One region of the Schumannella sp. GW821-FHT10F01 genome, then DNA from elsewhere that is predicted to be linked to it. Evidence: predicted binding sites of a transcription regulator. Region 1 holds the regulator's gene; the other holds the start of a gene.

Evidence for each region. The regulator LexA, encoded in region 1, represses DNA repair genes until DNA is damaged. The targets are predictions, from matches to a motif close to TCGAACANNTGTTCGA.
Region 2: imuA' (DnaE2-dependent mutagenesis accessory factor ImuA') is a predicted target of LexA. The motif match lies at 3,364-3,379, and genes of this name have one in related genera.

Annotation. Positions count from the first base shown of each region.
Region 1 is NZ_JBXASM010000006.1:58,707-66,971, reverse strand. It holds gene metE (5-methyltetrahydropteroyltriglutamate--homocysteine S-methyltransferase) at 1-370, shown strand, start outside; gene AC1RSJ_RS08685 (DUF4184 family protein) at 544-1,359, shown strand; gene lexA (transcriptional repressor LexA) at 1,428-2,111, opposite strand; gene AC1RSJ_RS08675 (LysM peptidoglycan-binding domain-containing protein) at 2,439-2,867, shown strand; gene AC1RSJ_RS08670 (histidinol-phosphate transaminase) at 2,921-4,051, shown strand; gene hisB (imidazoleglycerol-phosphate dehydratase HisB) at 4,061-4,660, shown strand; gene hisH (imidazole glycerol phosphate synthase subunit HisH) at 4,660-5,292, shown strand; gene priA (bifunctional 1-(5-phosphoribosyl)-5-((5-phosphoribosylamino)methylideneamino)imidazole-4-carboxamide isomerase/phosphoribosylanthranilate isomerase PriA) at 5,289-6,026, shown strand; gene AC1RSJ_RS08650 (SseB family protein) at 6,023-6,796, shown strand; gene AC1RSJ_RS08645 (DUF1844 domain-containing protein) at 6,813-7,154, opposite strand; gene infC (translation initiation factor IF-3) at 7,484-8,098, shown strand; gene rpmI (50S ribosomal protein L35) at 8,091-8,265, shown strand, end outside.
Region 2 is NZ_JBXASM010000004.1:112,863-121,127, forward strand. It holds gene AC1RSJ_RS06890 (SCO7613 C-terminal domain-containing membrane protein) at 1-3,043, shown strand, start outside; gene AC1RSJ_RS06895 (YegP family protein) at 3,064-3,246, opposite strand; gene imuA' (DnaE2-dependent mutagenesis accessory factor ImuA') at 3,390-4,166, shown strand; gene AC1RSJ_RS06905 (alpha/beta fold hydrolase) at 4,267-5,151, shown strand; gene AC1RSJ_RS06910 (VOC family protein) at 5,188-5,532, opposite strand; gene AC1RSJ_RS06915 (DNA polymerase Y family protein) at 5,687-7,309, shown strand; gene AC1RSJ_RS06920 (GNAT family N-acetyltransferase) at 7,347-7,949, opposite strand; gene AC1RSJ_RS06925 (error-prone DNA polymerase) at 8,030-8,265, shown strand, end outside.

The DNA of each region.
Region 1 (8,265 bases):
GCAGATCCACACGCACCTCTGCTACTCCGAGTTCGGCGTGGTCATCGACGCGATCGACGGCCTCGATGCCGACGTCACCTCGATCGAGGCGGCGCGCTCGCGGATGGACGTGGTGCGGGATCTCGAGCGCAGCGGCTTCTCCCGCGGCATCGGACCGGGCGTCTACGACATCCACTCGCCCCGCGTGCCGGGCGTCGACGAGGTGACCGAGCTGCTCGAGACCGCCCTCACGGGCGTGCCGCGCACGCTGCTCTGGGTGAACCCGGACTGCGGGCTCAAGACCCGCGGCTACGACGAGACGGTCGCCTCGCTCGAGAACGTGGTCGCCGCGACCCTGCGCGTGCGGGGGCGGGTGGCCGCGGGGGTCTGAGCCGGGAGTGCCGGGCCGGGCGTGCGGACCGGTCGCGCCGGCTCGCGGGCATACAGGCGAGCGGCCCCCGCCCGGCATGCAGGCGAGCGACCCGCTCGGCACGCAGGAGACGCACGGCGGATGTCCGTCGCGCGGCTGATCCGGACGCGCCCGCCCGCTCCCGATACTGAGCCGTGCCCTTCACCCCGAGCCACGCGGCCGCGGCGCTGCCGTTCCTCCGCACGCCGCTGCCCGCCGCGGCGCTGGTGCTCGGCACGATGGCGCCGGACCTCCCGTACTACGCGCCGCTCGGCGTGCCGCGCGGGCTGACCCACTCGCTGCTCGGCGCCGTCACGGTCGATCCGCTCATCGCCCTCGCAGCGCTCGCGCTCTGGTGGGGGGTGCTGCGCGCGCCCGTCGTCGACCTCGCACCCGACGCGCTGCGCGAGCGGATGCCGCCCCGGCCCGTACTCGGACGCGGACGCACGGCGCTCGGCACCGCGGTCCGCACGGCGCTCCTCGCGCTCGCGGCCGCGCTGATCGGGATCGCGACCCATCTCGCGTGGGACTGGTTCACGCATCCGGACGGGCTCGCGACGGTCCTCCCGCTCTGGAGCACACGGCTCGGGCCGCTCGAGCTCTCCCGCTGGCTGCAGCACGCGTCGACGGTCGCGGGACTCGTCGTGCTCGCCGTCTGGGCGGCGCGCTGGATGCGGTGCACGGCACCGGAGCCGCGCCCCGCGACGACACCGCCCCGGCTGCGGCACGCGGCGCGGGCGGCCGTCGCCGGCACGTGGGTGCTGCTCGCGGCCGGCGTCTGGGCGGCCGGGATACTCGGCGGCGCGGGTCCGCTCACGCCGTCGCTCGTATTCCGGGTCGCCGTCGTGTCGATCGGCGGCGCCGTCGCGCTGGCGGTGCTCCTGTGCCTGGCGTGGCACGTGGTCCGGCGCCGCGAGGCACGACGAGTCGGGCCGACGAGCGAGCCGTCGACCGGGGCGACGAGTGCATAGTCGAGCACGACGACGAATGCCGCGTCGGCGGTCCGGCCGTCGACGCCGGGCGCGGGGGAGACCTCCGGCTAGACGGCGCGGAGGATCGCGACGACCTTGCCGAGCACCTCGGCCTGGTCGCCGAGGATCGGCTCGAACGCCGTGTTGCGGGGCAGCAGCCAGGTGTGGCCGTCGCGCTGCCGGAACACCTTGACGGTCGCCTCGCCGTCGAGCATGGCGGCGACGATCTCGCCGTTCTCGGCCGTGTTCTGCGTGCGCACGACGACCCAGTCGCCGTCGCAGATGGCGGCGTCGATCATCGACTCGCCCGACACCTTGAGCATGAAGAGCTCGCCCTTGCCGACCAGCTGGCGGGGGAGCGGGAAGACCTCCTCGACCTGCTGCTCCGCGGTGATCGGCACGCCGGCGGCGATGCGGCCGACGAGCGGCACCATCGCGGCGTCGCCGACCGGGGGCGCGGAGTCGGCGGGGGACTCGGAGCCGGGCAGGTCGATGAGCACTTCGAGCGCACGGGGCCGCTTCGGGTCGCGGCGGAGGTAGCCGCTGAGCTCGAGCTGGTTGAGCTGGTGCGTGACGCTGGAGAGAGACGACAGGCCGACGGCGTCGCCGATCTCGCGCATGCTCGGCGGATACCCCTGGCGCGCGACGGAGAGCTGGATCGCCTCCAGGATCGCCAGCTGCTTCTCGCTGAGGCTGCGTCGGCGGCGCGTGCCGCCGGCCGCTGACGGTCCGCTCGTGGGCTGGTCGCTCATGCGCGTCTCCCGATGTCGGTGGCATCTGGTGATGTGTGTCCAGACATTCGGAACTGTATCCGGTCCAGGGTGTCGTACCAAACATCCGTTCGAGTGTGTCGCGATGTCGGTGGATGCCGATATCCCTGTTTCCGAGGGCGGAACCGGCGGATCGGCCGGAGCGGAGCCGCAGAGCAGAAGGGGTTGAACATGCGTTCGATAGAAGATACATTCGAAACACAGGTTCGACCCGGCACTCCCGGCCGAGTGCCGGGCGGACCTGTCCAGACCATCGCACGCACACGCACGAGCACCATCTCCCCCGACATCAGCAGCCAGGAGGCAGCCATGAGCGCCATCGCCATCGGAACCGGGATCCGCCGCACCGCCGCCCCTGCCCGCCCGGTGCGGCGTCCGGTCTCCACTGCCGCGACCTCGTCGACCGCGACGGGTCCGCGCCTGCGGATCACGCGCCGCGGCCGTGCCGTCGTCGCCGTGCTCATCGCCACGCCGCTCGCGTTCGGCGCCGTGGTCGTCGGGCTCGGCCAGGCCGCCGCAGCCGACCAGGCCGGCCCGCACGCCGCCTCGTCCGCGACCGGCGACTTCGCCTACGTGACCGTGCAGCCGGGGGACACCCTCTGGACGATCGCGGGCGACGTCGCTCCCGGAGCCGACCGCCGCGTCGTCGTCGACCGGATCGTCGACCTGAACCAGCTCGCGTCCGGCGACCTCCGCGCCGGCGAGCGGATCGCCGTCCCGACCGACCTGGGTCGCTGAGCCCGCTCGCGGCTAGCACCGGTCGACCCCCTGCCGCTCGGTAGGCTCGGCGGGTGAGTCCGCTCTCCGATCTCCCGATCCGCGACGACCTCCGCGGGCAGACGCCGTACGGCGCACCGCAGCAGCCGGTCCGCTACGCGCTCAACGTCAACGAGAACACGCACCCGGTGCCGGAGGATGTGGCCCGCTCGGTCGTCGAGGCCGTCGCCGGCGCGATCCTCACGATCAACCGGTACCCGGACCGCGAGTTCACGCTGCTCCGCGAGCACCTCGCGTCGTATCTGTCGACCGCAGGCGGTCCCGGCTCGGGCGTCGAGCCGCAGTACGTCGATCCGGCGCAGGTCTGGGCGGCGAACGGCTCGAACGAGGTGATCCAGCACATCCTCCAGGCGTTCGGGGGCCCCGGCCGCTCGGTGCTCGGCTTCCCGCCGACCTATTCGATGCACCCGATCATCGCCGCGGGCACGGGCACCCGGTGGGTTCCGGCGGAGCGCGACGCCCGGTACGCGATCTCGCCCGAGACGGCCGTCGCGGCGATCGAGCGCGAGCGTCCGGACCTCGTGTTCTTCTGCGCCCCGAACAACCCGACCGGCACGGCGCTGGCGCTCGAGACCATCGCGGCCGCCTACGACGCGACCGGCGGCATGGTCATGGTCGACGAGGCCTACGCCGAGTTCATGCCCGAGGGCACCCCGACGGCGCTGACCCTGCTGCCCGGCCGCGAGCGGCTGCTCGTGTCGCGCACCATGAGCAAGGCCTTCGCCTTCGCGGGCGGCCGCGTCGGCTACCTCGTCGCCGATCCGGCCGCGATCGACGCGCTCCGGCTCGTCCGGCTGCCCTACCACCTGTCGGCGCTGACGCAGGCGGCGGCGGTGGCCGCGCTCCAGCACGCGCCCGAGATGCTCGCGATGGTCGGCGACATCCGGGGCCAGCGCGACCGGCTGCTCGGCGAGCTCGCCGAGCTCGGCTACTCGCCGTACGACAGCCACGCGAACTTCGTGCTGTTCGGCGGGGTCGACGATCCGCACGCGACCTTCGAGGCGCTGCTCGAGCGCGACATCCTCGTGCGCGACGTCGGCATCCCGAACGCCCTCCGCGTCACGGCCGGCACCGAGGCGGAGACCACCTGGTTCCTCGAGTCCCTGCGGGCGCTCGGGCCCGGGGGCGCGCCCGCGCGCAAGTAGGCTGAGCGCATGAGCCGCAGCGCCTCCCTCACCCGCTCCACGAGCGAGTCGAGCATCGAGCTGAGCATCGACCTCGACGGCACGGGCACGTCCGACATCTCGACGTCGGTGCCGTTCTTCGACCACCTGCTCACGGCGTTCGCGAAGCACTCGCTCGTCGACCTGACGGTGCGCGCGACGGGCGACACCGACATCGACGTGCACCACACGGTCGAGGACACCGGCATCGTGCTCGGGCAGGCGATCCGCCAGGCCCTCGGCGACAAGTCGGGCATCGGCCGCTACGGCGACGCGCTCGTGCCGCTCGACGACGCCCTCGCGCAGGCGGTCGTCGACGTGTCCGGACGCCCGTACCTCGTGCACGGCGGCGAACCGGAGGGGTTCGCGCTGCACCTCATCGGCGGCCACTTCACCGGCTCGATGGTGCGGCACGTCTTCGAGGCGATCGCGTTCAACGGCGGCCTGACCGTGCATGTGAACCTGCTCGCGGGCCGCGACCCGCACCACATCGCCGAGGCCGAGTTCAAGGCGTTCGCGCGTGCGTTCCGGGCCGCGGTGGAGCCGGATGCGCGCGTGCGCGGCATCCCGTCGACGAAGGGCGCGCTGTAGTGGCGCGTCCGTCCGTCGTGGTGCTCGACTACGGATCCGGCAACGTCCACTCCGCGGTCAAGGCGCTCGAGCTGGCCGGCGCCGACGTGGAGCTCACCGCCGACCGCGCCGCGGTGATGGAGGCCGGCGGACTGCTCGTGCCGGGCGTCGGCGCCTTCGCCGCGGTCATGGGCGCGCTGCGCGCGGTGCACGGCGACGAGCTCGTCGACCGCCGGCTCGCCGGCGGCCGCCCGGTGCTCGGCATCTGCGTCGGCATGCAGGTGCTGTTCGAGCGCGGCATCGAGCGCGGCACCGACACCGAGGGCCTCGGAGAATGGCCCGGCGTGGTCGACCGCCTCGACGCGCCGGTGCTGCCGCACATGGGCTGGAACACCGTCAGCGCCGACGCGGACAGCGTCCTGTTCGACGGCATCGCCGACGAGCGCTTCTACTTCGTGCACTCCTACGCCGCGCGCGAGTGGACGCTGGAGCCGGACGCGCGCCGCGCGGCGCCGACCGTCACCTGGGCCGACCACGGCGGGCCGTTCGTCGCGGCCGTCGAGAACGGCCCGCTCGCGGCCACGCAGTTCCACCCCGAGAAGTCCGGCGCCGCCGGCATCCGCCTGCTGACGAACTGGATCCGATCGCTGTGACCGACCGCCTCATCCTCCTGCCCGCCGTCGACGTGGCCGACGGCCAGGCCGTGCGCCTCACCCAGGGCGCGGCGGGGTCCGAGACCTCCTACGGCGACCCGGCCGACGCCGCCGCGGAGTGGGTCGAGCAGGGCGCGGAGTGGATCCACCTCGTCGACCTCGACGCGGCGTTCGGCCGCGGCGACAACCGCGCCGTGATCCGCCGCGTGATCGACCGCATCCCGGAGGGCGTCAGCATCGAGCTCTCCGGCGGCATCCGCGACGACGCGTCGCTCGAGGCCGCGCTCGCGACCGGCGCCCGCCGCGTCAACCTCGGCACGGCCGCGCTCGAGGACCCGGAGTGGGCCGACCGCGTCGCCCGCGACTACGGCGACCGCGTCGCCGTCGGGCTCGACGTGCGCGGCGAGACGCTCGCCGCCCGCGGCTGGACCCGGGAGGGCGGCAACATCTGGGAGGTGCTCGCGCGCCTCGAGGCCGCCGGCTGCGCCCGCTACGTCGTGACGGATGTCGCCCGCGACGGCATGCTCAACGGCCCGAACCTCGAGCTGCTGACCGCGATGACGGAGCGCACCGGCAAGCCGGTGATCGCCTCCGGCGGCGTCTCGAGCCTCGACGACCTGCGCGCGCTGCGCGACCTCGTGCCGCTCGGGGTCGAGGGCGCCATCGTCGGCAAGGCCCTCTACGCCGGCGCGTTCACGCTGGCCGAGGCGCTGGAGGTCGCCGGCCGGCCGTGAGCTCGGAGGCCGGAGGTGCGGACAGCGCCGGCACGCCGTGGGCGGGCCGGCGGTTCGAGCCGAACCCGGCCGCCGGCGACGACGGGAAGCCGGATCCGCGCCTGATCGAGGCCCTGCGCCGGTTCCGCGCGCACGAGCTCGCGCAGCAGGACGTGCTCGAGGCGCTCCGGGGCGCGCGCCTGCTCGTGCCGCTGCTCGCAGAGCGCGGCGACGAGGGCATCGGGCCCGCGGGCCACCTCGTCGACAAGACCCAGGAGCTCTCGATCGTCACGGTGTCCGGGCCGGACGGCCGACGGGTGCTGCCGGCGTTCAGCGGGGTCGAGACGCTCGCCGCCTGGAATCCCGCGGCGCGGCCCATCCCGGTGGAGGCGCGGCGGGTCGCCCTCGCGGCCGCGGGGGAGGGCACCGACCTCGTCGTGCTCGACCCGACCTCGCCGACCGAGTTCGCCGTCCGCCGCCCGGCGCTCCGCGCGCTCGCGCTCGGCGAGCACTGGGTGCCCGCGGTCGACGACCCGCGCGTCGCCGCCGCCGTGGACCGCGACGTCGCGGACGAGCTCGACGTGCTCGCCGCGCGTGTCACGGCTGGCGACCCGGAGGCGCGCCTCGCGGGCCCGGAGATCGTCGTCGTGCTCGCGCTGCGCGCCGGTCTCGACGCGGAGCGGATCGCCGCGATCACGCGCCGGCTCGGCGCGCGCTGGGCCGAGGACGCCGCGCTCACCGAGGCGGTCGACTCGATCGCCCTGCGCCTCGTCCCGGCCGAGGAGAGCTGACTGAGGCGGGTCCGGTCTAGGTGACCGGCCCCGTCCACTTCTCGCCGGGGCCCTTGCCGATCGGGTCCGGGTGCGACGACGCCTCGCGGAACGCGAGCTGCACCGAGCGGAGGCCGTCGCGCAGCGCGCGGGCGTGGTGGTCGCCGAGCGACGGCGCCGCGGCTGTGACGAGTCCGGCGAGGGCGTCGATGAGCTTGCGGGCCTCGTCGAGGTCGAGTGCGGCGTCGCCCTCCTCCGCGAGCCCGCATTTCACGGCGGCGGCGCTGAGCAGGTGGATCGCGACGGTGTTGATCACCTCGACCGCGGGCACCTCGCCGATGTCGCGCACCTCGCCGTCGACCGCCGGCACCCCGTCCATGGCCTCGTCGTAGGAGAATCGCTGGGACCCGGAGTCGCTCACCGCTCCAGCCTAGGCGAGCGCGGCCTGCCGGATCCGCCGCCCGTCTGCTATCCTCGACAGGTTCTCGGGGCACGCCTGTCCCGGGTCCGCAAGAGGAGAGATCCCACCCGTCGGCCGTCCAGGTCGCCGAGGTCGTTCGCACTCCGCCCGGCACGCACCACCGCCGGGCAGCCAGGGTGCAGTGGCGGTTCGTTCCGCGGCGTCCCTCCTCTCGTGTCAGTCAGACCGAGTAACAGGAGCAACGCATCAGCGATCCCAGAACGAACGACCGCATCCGAGTCCCCGAGGTGCGCCTCGTCGGACCCAACGGGGAGCAGGTCGGCGTCGTCCGCATCGAGCAGGCGCTCAAGCTGGCGCAGGAGGCCGACCTCGATCTCGTCGAGGTGGCCCCGAACTCGCGCCCGCCGGTCGTCAAGATCATGGACTACGGCAAGTTCAAGTACGAGGCGGCGCAGAAGGCCAAGGAGGCTCGTCGCAACCAGGCGAACACCATCCTCAAGGAGGTGCGCTTCCGCCTGAAGATCGACAAGCACGACTACGAGACCAAGCTCAAGCGCGCGGAGGGCTTCCTCCAGGGCGGCGACAAGGTCAAGGCGATGATCCTGTTCCGCGGCCGTGAGCAGTCGCGTCCCGAGCAGGGCGTGCGGCTGCTGCAGCGCTTCGCCGAGGACGTCTCGGAGTTCGGCACCGTCGAGTCGCGGCCCGTCCAGGACGGCCGCAACATGGTGATGATCATCGGTCCGCTGAAGAGCAAGGTCGACGCGAAGGCCGAGGCCAACGCGAAGCGCGCCGCGAACCGCGCGCGCCCCACGAACGAGGCCGGCACCCCGGTCGAGACCACGGCAGACGCTGCCGCACCGGCGGCAGACGCCGCCGTCCAGACGAAGGAAGAGAATGCCTAAGCAGAAGACGCACTCCGGTGCGAAGAAGCGCTTCAAGATCACCGGCACCGGCAAGGTCAAGAAGCAGGGCTCGGGCATGCGCCACCACCTCGAGCACAAGTCGTCGCGCGTGACCCGCCGCCAGAACCGCGACGTCATCATCGCGCCCGGCGAGGCGAAGATCATCA
Region 2 (8,265 bases), on a different contig from region 1:
GCGCACCTGGATCTGGCTCGGCGTCGTCGGCCTCGTCACCGCGCCGGCGCTGGTCGGCGGTTCCGGCGACGACGCCTGGTCGCCCGTGGCCGGCTTCGTCGTCGCGGCGGCCGTCGCACCGCTGCTCCAGCCGCTCCTGCGCTGGGTCGGGCGCCGGATCGACTCGCCGCTCGCCGCGGACCGCTGGACCGCGGTGGTGCTGCAGGGGCTGGCCATGACGGTGGCCTCCGTGCTCGTGCCGCGGGCGGAGGTGCTCCACCCGGACCGGGTGGCCTCGGTGCTGATCGGCGCGGCGGTCATCGCCGTGCTCGCGGGGATCGCGGCCGTCGCCAGCCGCACCGGGCTGCTCCCCCGCGCCTGGATGGCGATCGCCGGACTGCTCGCCGGGGCGGCGGCCCTCCACGCCGCCACCGTGGTGTCGGCCGTCGGCCCCCGCAGCCCGCTCGACGCCTCGACCGGCCTGGCGGCGCAGACGCTCGCGATCGCCGGGGCCGTCGCCCTCGTGCCGGTGCTGCTCGCCCTGCTGCCGGTGCCGCACGGTGCGCGCCGCACCCCGCTGCTCGGCGGGGCGCTCGCCGTCGCCGTGCTCGCCGCCGGACCCGTGCTGATCGCCCAGCCCATGCTGTCGTGGTCGGCGGCGACCACGCCGCTGCCGACCGCCCTCACCGTGCTCGCGCTCGTCCTGCTCGGCGGCGCCGCCGCCGGGGTCTGGGCGCTCGGCCGGCGGCGCCCGGACACGGCGCGGCTCGCCCGCGTCGCGCTCGGCATCGCGGTCTGGACGCCGCTGCCCGTCGGCTTCGTCATCCCGTCGTGGGCCGCGCTGCCGGACTGGGCGCCCGGCGCGATCGAGCTGATCCCGGCCGTCGCCTGCGCCGCGCTGCTGCGGTTCCACCGCTGGACCCGGCGCGGCCCGGCGTTCGCGCGGGTGCCCCTGCAGCTGGCGGCCCACATGCTGACGGCGTTCGCGGGGATCTCCGCGGCGATGGCCGGCGCCACGCTCGTCGTCGGACCGGCGGTGCTCGCCGTCTGGGTGCTCGTCGCCGCCTCGGCGGGGCGCCGCGGCCGCTTCGTGCACGTCGGCCTCGGCACGGCGTATGCGCTCGCCGTCGTCGCGACCGGGTTCTCGCAGGCCGGGCTGCCGGTCGTCGCCGTCCTCGCGCTCACCGCGACGGTCGCGAACCTGGCGATGGTCGGCCTCGCGCTCGTGCGCCGCCTCCCGCGCGACCTGTGGTGGTCCGCGATCGCCGTGTCGATGGTGCCCACGGGCTTCGCGGTCGCCTCCGTGCTGCTCGAGCACAGCGGCTGGACCGCGGCCTCCACCGGCTCGCTCTTCGCGCTCGCGGCCGTGCTCGTCGGCCTCCGCCGGCCCGGGATGACGCGCGAGCTGCGCGCGCTCGCCGCCGGCGTGCTCGTGCCCTCCCTCGCCGTCGCGCTGGTGTGCCTCGGCGCCCAGCTGCTCTCGGGCAGTGCCTCGCTCGTCGTGCTGCCGGTGATCGCCGGCCTCGTCGCCGTCGTGCTGCCGCTGACCGCCGCGACCGGCCGGGTGCTCGGCGGCCGGCTGCCCGCCGACGAGGTGCGCGTCGTGCGGCTCGGCGTCGAGGCCTCCTCGCTGGTGACCGGCGCGATCGCGGTGCTGCTCACGATCGTCGGCAGCGCCGCGGGCGCCGCGACCGCGTTCGAGGTGCTGCTCCTCATCGGGCTCGGCTCCGCGGCGCAGGCGCTGCTCGCGCGCCGGCGCTACGGCTGGATCGTGTCGTTCTGGTCGTTCAGCGGCGCGCTCTGGGCGCTGCTGAGCCTGAACGGCGTCGACGTGGTCGAGCCCTACGTGCTGCCGCCGGCGCTCGCGGCCGCCGCGGTCGCCGGGCTGCTCCTGGTGCGGACGCGCGGACGGGTCCGCCGGGCGGCGCTCGGCCTCGCCTGGCTCGCGCTGCTCGTCGCCCCGCTGCCCAGCCTCGTGCTGCTCGCCGCAGGCCCGGTCGAGCTGCCGGGACCCGGCGGCGTCCGCGCGATCGCGCTGCTCGGCGGCGCGGTGCTGCTCATCGGGCTCGGCGTCGTCGCCGCGCGCCTCCGGGGCGGGCTCGCCCCGCTGCGGGCGCTCGCCTCGCCGCTCCTCGTCACCGCGCTGCTCGCGGCGGCCGCCGGAGCCGTCGTCGGCATCCGCGTCGGCCGGAGTCTCGACGCCGCCGCCGTGCCGGAGCTCGGCCCCACCTGGGGCGCGCTCGCGTCCGGCGTCGTGGCCGCGCTGCTCGCGGGCATCGCCGGGCGGCGCCTGGCCGCGCTGGCCGCCCCGGCGACCTCCCGCCTGCCCGACGACCTCCGGCGTCGTTGGACCCTGCTGCCGGCCGCGGTGCTGCTCGTCGCCCCGACGGTGTCGGGCGTCCGTCGCGAGTGGGGCGCCATCGTGCTGCTCTGGGTGCTCATGGCCCTGCTGCTCGTCGCGATGCTGCTCGTGGTGCGGCGGGCGCGCACCGTCGCGACGACGCTGCCCCCGGCCTGGACGCTCTGGGCGCTCGCCTGGGTCGCCGGCGTGGCGGGCTGGAGCCCCCGCGACCTCCGCGTCGAGGTGTTCTCGCTGCCGCTGGGGCTCGCGCTGCTGGCCGCGGGCTCGCTCGGCCTCCGCGCGGCGCGCGCGGGCACGCCGCCGCGGACCGGCTGGTCGGCGGTGGACGCCTGGCCGGTCGGGCCGCGGCGCTCCTGGGCGCTGCTGGCGCCGGGGCTCGTCGCGACGCTGCTGCCGTCGATGCTCGCCACGGGCACCGACCCGCAGACCTGGCGCGCGATCACCGTGCTCGGGCTCGCGCTCGCCGCGATCCTGCTCGGGTCGCTGCTGCGGCTCGCGGCGCCGTTCGTGCTCGGCATCCTGGTGTTGCCGATCGAGAACGTGATCGTGTTCGCCGTGCAGGTCGGCGGCACCATCAGCGCCACCTCGTGGTGGATCACGCTCGCCACGGCGGGCGCCGTGCTGCTGGTGATCGCCGTCAACTGGGAGCGCCGCACCGGCGGGGCCGCCGGCATCGGCGCACGCCTCCGCGACCTCGGCTAGGCCGGGTCGCGTCGTCGTGATCAGGCGGACTGGTCGTCGAGCACGGCGTCGGCCGCGTTCGTGCGCACCGACTCGATGCCGTTCAGCGCGCTCGCCTTCGACGAGTAGCCCTCCGACACCGCGATCGTCTGGCCGTTGCCCGACTTGAGGCGGAAGCGGAACTCGCCCCGCGCGTCCTTGTACAGCTCGAACGTCCCGGCCATGTCGACTCCTTCATCGCGACGGTGGGTGGAGAGCGCGGAGGGTGGTGCTGATTCTGCGCCGGATGCTACTCGCGCCCGGTGTCCGGCGGGCGGACATGTCGGGGGCGATTGACACACTCGAACACGTGTTCGAACATGGAGGGATGAGCCCCTCCCCGTCCGCCGCCGCGGCCCTCGAGCTGCCCGCGGGCGCGCTCGACGGCGGCGCCGGCGTCGGCGATGTGGTCCGGGAGCTGCAGGACCGCATCCGGGGCATGCAGCGGCGCACGCTCGACACGCGGGAGCTGCCGACGCACGCGGCGCTCGGGGCGCTGCTGCCCGGCGGCGCGCTCGCCGCGGGGTCGAGCTACGCGGTGGAGGGCTCCACCTCGCTGGCGCTCGCGCTGGCCCAGGGGCCGAGCGCCGCGGGCTCGTGGTGCGCCGTCGTCGGCGTGCCGGACCTCGGCATGCGCGCCGCGGCCGGGCTCGGGCTCGACCTCGAGCGGCTCGTCGCGGTGCCGTATCCGGGCGAGCAGTGGCTCGCGGTCGTGTCCGCGCTGATCGACGTCGTCTCGGTGGTGATCGTGCGGCCGCCGGTGCGGGCGGCCGGGCAGCGGATGCCGCGCATCGGCGACGCCGCCGCCTCCCGCCTCGCGGCGCGGCTGCGCCAGCGCGAGGCGGTGCTCGTGGCGCTCGGCGACTGGCCCGGCGCGGCCGCGAGGCTCAGCGTGGGCGAGGCGAGCTGGAGCGGCATCGGCGCCGGGTTCGGGCATCTCGCCGGCCGGCAGGTGACGGTCGCGTCCGCCGTCCGCGCCGGCGAGGGCCGCCCGCGCTCGCGACGGCTCTGGCTCCCGGCTCCGGACGGCTCGGTGGCGCCCGTCGTCGCGGCGGTGCGGCCCGTGGGGTCGGACGCGCCGCCGTCGCTGCGCCGGATCGGCTAGGCCTCCGCGCCCGCTGCTCCGGCGCTCCGGCGCTCCGGTGCTTCCGGCGCTTCGGGTGCTCCGGTGCTCCGGTGTCGTCCGTCCGCGGGAGGCTGGCCGCATGGGAGAGATCAGGACGGTCAGGACGCCCGTGCTCGACGTCGCGGTGCTCGAGCGCGGCGACCCCGCCGGACCGCCGGTCGTGCTGCTGCACGGCTTCCCGTACGACGTACGGAGCTACCAGGAGGTCGCCGGCCTCCTCGCCGGCCGCGGCGCCCGGGTGATCGTGCCCTGGCTGCGCGGCTACGGCGGCACGCGGTTCCTCGACCCGGCGACGCCGCGATCCGGGCAGCAGGCGGCGATCGGCCGCGACCTGCTCGACCTGCTCGACGCGCTGGAGATCGAGCGGGCCGTCGTCGGCGGCTACGACTGGGGCGGCCGAGCGGCGTGCGTGCTCGCGGCGCTGCATCCCGAGCGCGCGGCGGGGCTGGTGACCGTCGACGGCTACGCCATCCAGGACATCGCGAGCTCCGGCGAGCCGCAGGCGCCGCACGAGGAGCGGATGAACTGGTACCAGGACTACTTCCAGTCCGAGCGCGGGCGGGCGGGCCTCGCGCGGCACCGGCGCGAGCTCTGCGGCATCCTCTGGCGCGAGTGGTCGCCGACCTGGTCGGGCGTCGACGCCGCGTTCGAGCGCAGCGCCCCGAGCCTCGACACCCCCGACTTCGTCGACGTCGTCATCCACTCCTACCGGCACCGCCGGGCGGCCGCCGTCGGCGACCCGGCCTATGAGGACGACGAGCGGCGGCTCGCCGCCCTGCCGCCGATCACGGCGCCGACCGTGATGCCGACCGGCGGGGACGACGGGTTCGGCGCCGAGGACCCGGAGGAGCATCGCGCCCGCTTCGCCGGTCCCTTCTCCGGCCGCGTGCTGCCCGGAGTCGGTCACAACCCGCCGCAGGAGGCGCCGGAGGAGTTCGCCGCCGCGGTGCTCGAGCTGCTCTAGGCGACAGCTGCTCGAGGTGCTGCTGTCGGGAAGAGCTCAGCGCTGCACGACGCAGAACGGGTTGCCGTCGGGGTCGCGCAGCACGATGTAGTCGGCCTCGTCCGGGTAGTCCCAGGCCTCGTCGCGCGTCGCTCCGATCCCCACCAGCCGCTCCACCTCGGCCGCCTGATCGTCGGCGTAGAGGTCGAGGTGGTGCCGGCGCGGGCGGTCCGACTCGACGAGGTCGAGGGCGAGCTGCGGCCCCGTTCCCTCCCGCGGCACCAGGACCTGCCACGTGCCGTCGCCCGGCTCGCGGTCGACGTAGTCGAGGGCCTCGCTCCAGAACGTCCGCGCCCGCGCCACGTCGCGCACGCCCCACACCATCGATCCGATCTCCAGCATGCGGGCACGCTAGCGCGGGCCGCGGACGCCGGCATCGGGTGCCCGGCCTGCTCGCAGGCGCGCCTGCGCCCACCGGGCCGACCGCGGCGCTCCCATCCCCCGTGCCGATGTCGGCGCTGCGTGGCACAATCGAACACATGTTCGAGGATCCGAGATGAGCGCCGCAACGGGCATCCCGCCGCGCATGCTCGTGCTCTGGGCGCCGGACTGGCCGGTGCACGCGCACGCGCGGTCGCTGCGCGTGCCCGCCGGCGAGCCGCTCGCCCTCGTGCACAAGGGCGAGGTGCTCGCCTGCTCGGCCGCCGCCCGGGCCGACGGCGTGCGCCGCGGGCTGCGGGTCCGGGAGGCGCAGGCGCGCTGCCCGCGGCTCCGCGCCGTCGACTACGACCCCGCCCTCGACGCCCGCGCGTTCGAGCCGGTGCTCACGGCCCTGGAGCGCGCGCTCCCCGGCGTGCATCCGCTGCGTCCCGGCGCCGTCGCGGTGCGCGCCCGCGGTCCGGCGCGCTACTACGGCGGTGAGCGCGCCGCCGCGCTGAGCCTGATCGGCGTCGTGCGCGGCGAGGGGGTCGAGTCCGTGCGGGCCGGCGTGGCAGACGGGCTGTTCGCGGCCGAGCGGGCCGCGCGCACCGCGCCGGCCTCGGGCGGCCCGGTGCTGCTCGTGCCGCCGGGCGGATCGGCCGGGTTCCTCGCGCCGCTGCCGGTGTCGCTGCTCGGCGACCCCGAGCTGGCCGGGCTGCTCCCCCGGCTCGGCATCACCACGCTCGGCGGGTTCGCCGCGCTCGCCCCGGACGACGTGGCCGGGCGCTTCGGACCGGACGGCGCCCGCCTCCACGCGCTCGCCGGCGGCCGCGACGCCCGGTCGGCGATCCCGCGCGAGCCCCCGCGCGACGTGGAGGAGGTCGTGGACTTCGATCCGCCGCTCGACCGGGTCGACCAGGTCGCGTTCGGCGTGCGCACCGCGGCGGACGCCCTCGTCGAGGCGCTCATCACCCAGCGGCTCGTCTGCACGGCGCTGCGGGTGGAGCTCATCGGCGACCGCGGCGAGCTGAGCGAGCGGGTGTGGCTGCATCCGCGCTCCTTCTCCCCCGCCGAGGTGGTCGACCGGGTGCGCTGGCAGCTCGACGGCGCACGGCCGCGCGACGGCGCGGGCGGATCGGGCGCCGCGGCCGCCTCGTCCGGGGCCTGCACCCGGCCGGACCAGGGCGAGCTGCGCTCCGGCGTCGTCCGCGTGCGCATCGCGCCGGATGCGGTCGACCCGGCCGCCGGACACGAGCGCGGGCTCTGGGGCACCGGTCCCGACGAGCGCGTGCACTCCGGGCTCTCCCGAGTGCAGGGCATGGTCGGGCACCGCGGCGTGCTCACCGCCGTGCCGTCGGGCGGCCGCTCGCCCGCCGACCGGCAGACCGCGGTGCCCTGGGGCGACCGCCCGCTCGTCACCCGCGACCCTGCACGGCCGTGGCCGGGGGCGCTGCCGGATCCGGCGCCCGCGACGGTCTACGAGCTGCCGCGCGAGATCGCGGTCGGCGATGCGGCCGGGCGGCCGGTGTCCGTCGACGAGCGCGGCGTGCTCAGCGCGCCGCCCGCCGTGCTCGTCTCGCCGACGGGCGCGCGGCGCGAGGTCACGTCGTGGGCCGGCCCGTGGCCGCTGTCGGAGCGCTGGTGGGATCCGGAGCACGCCCGCCGCGCCGACCGGTTCCAGGTGGTCGACGCCACCGGCGCCGCCTGGCTGCTCGTGCTCGACGAGGCCGGCTGGTGGGCGGAGGCGCTGTATGACTAGTCAGGTCCGGTCGACCGGACCGGTCCGGCCGCCGCGCTCAGTCCAGCTCGAGCCGCATGATCCAGCGGGTCCGGCCGCCGCTGTGCGCGGTCGTCTCGGCGGCGCGGGTGAAGCCGGCGCGCTCGAACATCCGCGTCGTGCCGACGTAGCCGGAGATCACATCGATCCGCCCGGGGCTGTCGCTCTCCACCGGGTAGCCCTCGATCACCGCGGCGCCATTCGCGCGCGCGTGCTCGACAGCGCCCTCGAGCAGCTCGTGCATGAGCCCGTGCCCGCGGAAGCCGGCGCGCACGACGAAGCACACCGCGACCCAGGCGTCGCGGTCGTCGAGCATCGGGATGGTGCGCGAGTGCATCAGCCGCCGGTAGCTCGAGCGCGGGGCGATCGAGCACCAGCCCGCGACCTCGTCGTCGACGTAGACCAGCACGCCGGGCCCGGGCTCGCGGGAGCACTCGTCGCGCATGTACAGCGGGCGCTCCTCGTTCGACAGCCGCGCGTCGCGATAGCTCATGCACCAGCACCCGCCGCCGCCCGGCTTCTTCACGCCCACCACCTCGGCGAAGTCGTCGAAGCGGCCGACGGCGGGGCGCACCTCGATCACCGGATCGGAGTCCACGGGGTAGCGGGGCCGCGTCGCCATGCCCGCAGTGTAGGGGCCGCTCCGGACGTCGTCGCCGCGGTCGGCACGGCCGGCACCACGACCGGGGCGGAGGCGCGCTGATGGGCTGGACGAACCCCCCGATCAGCTGGTCGGAGTTCGAGCGCGCGCTGAGCGACCAGCGGAGGCCGGTCGACCGCCCGCCGGACGTCGACGGCGGCGACAGCCCGGCCTGGTCGCTGAAGCGCCCGCGCTACGTCGCGCCCGAGGTCGAGCGGCCGGCCGACGTCGTGCCGTACGCCGAGTTGCACGCCCACTCGAGCTACAGCTTCCTCGACGGCGCATCCGGTCCCGAGGA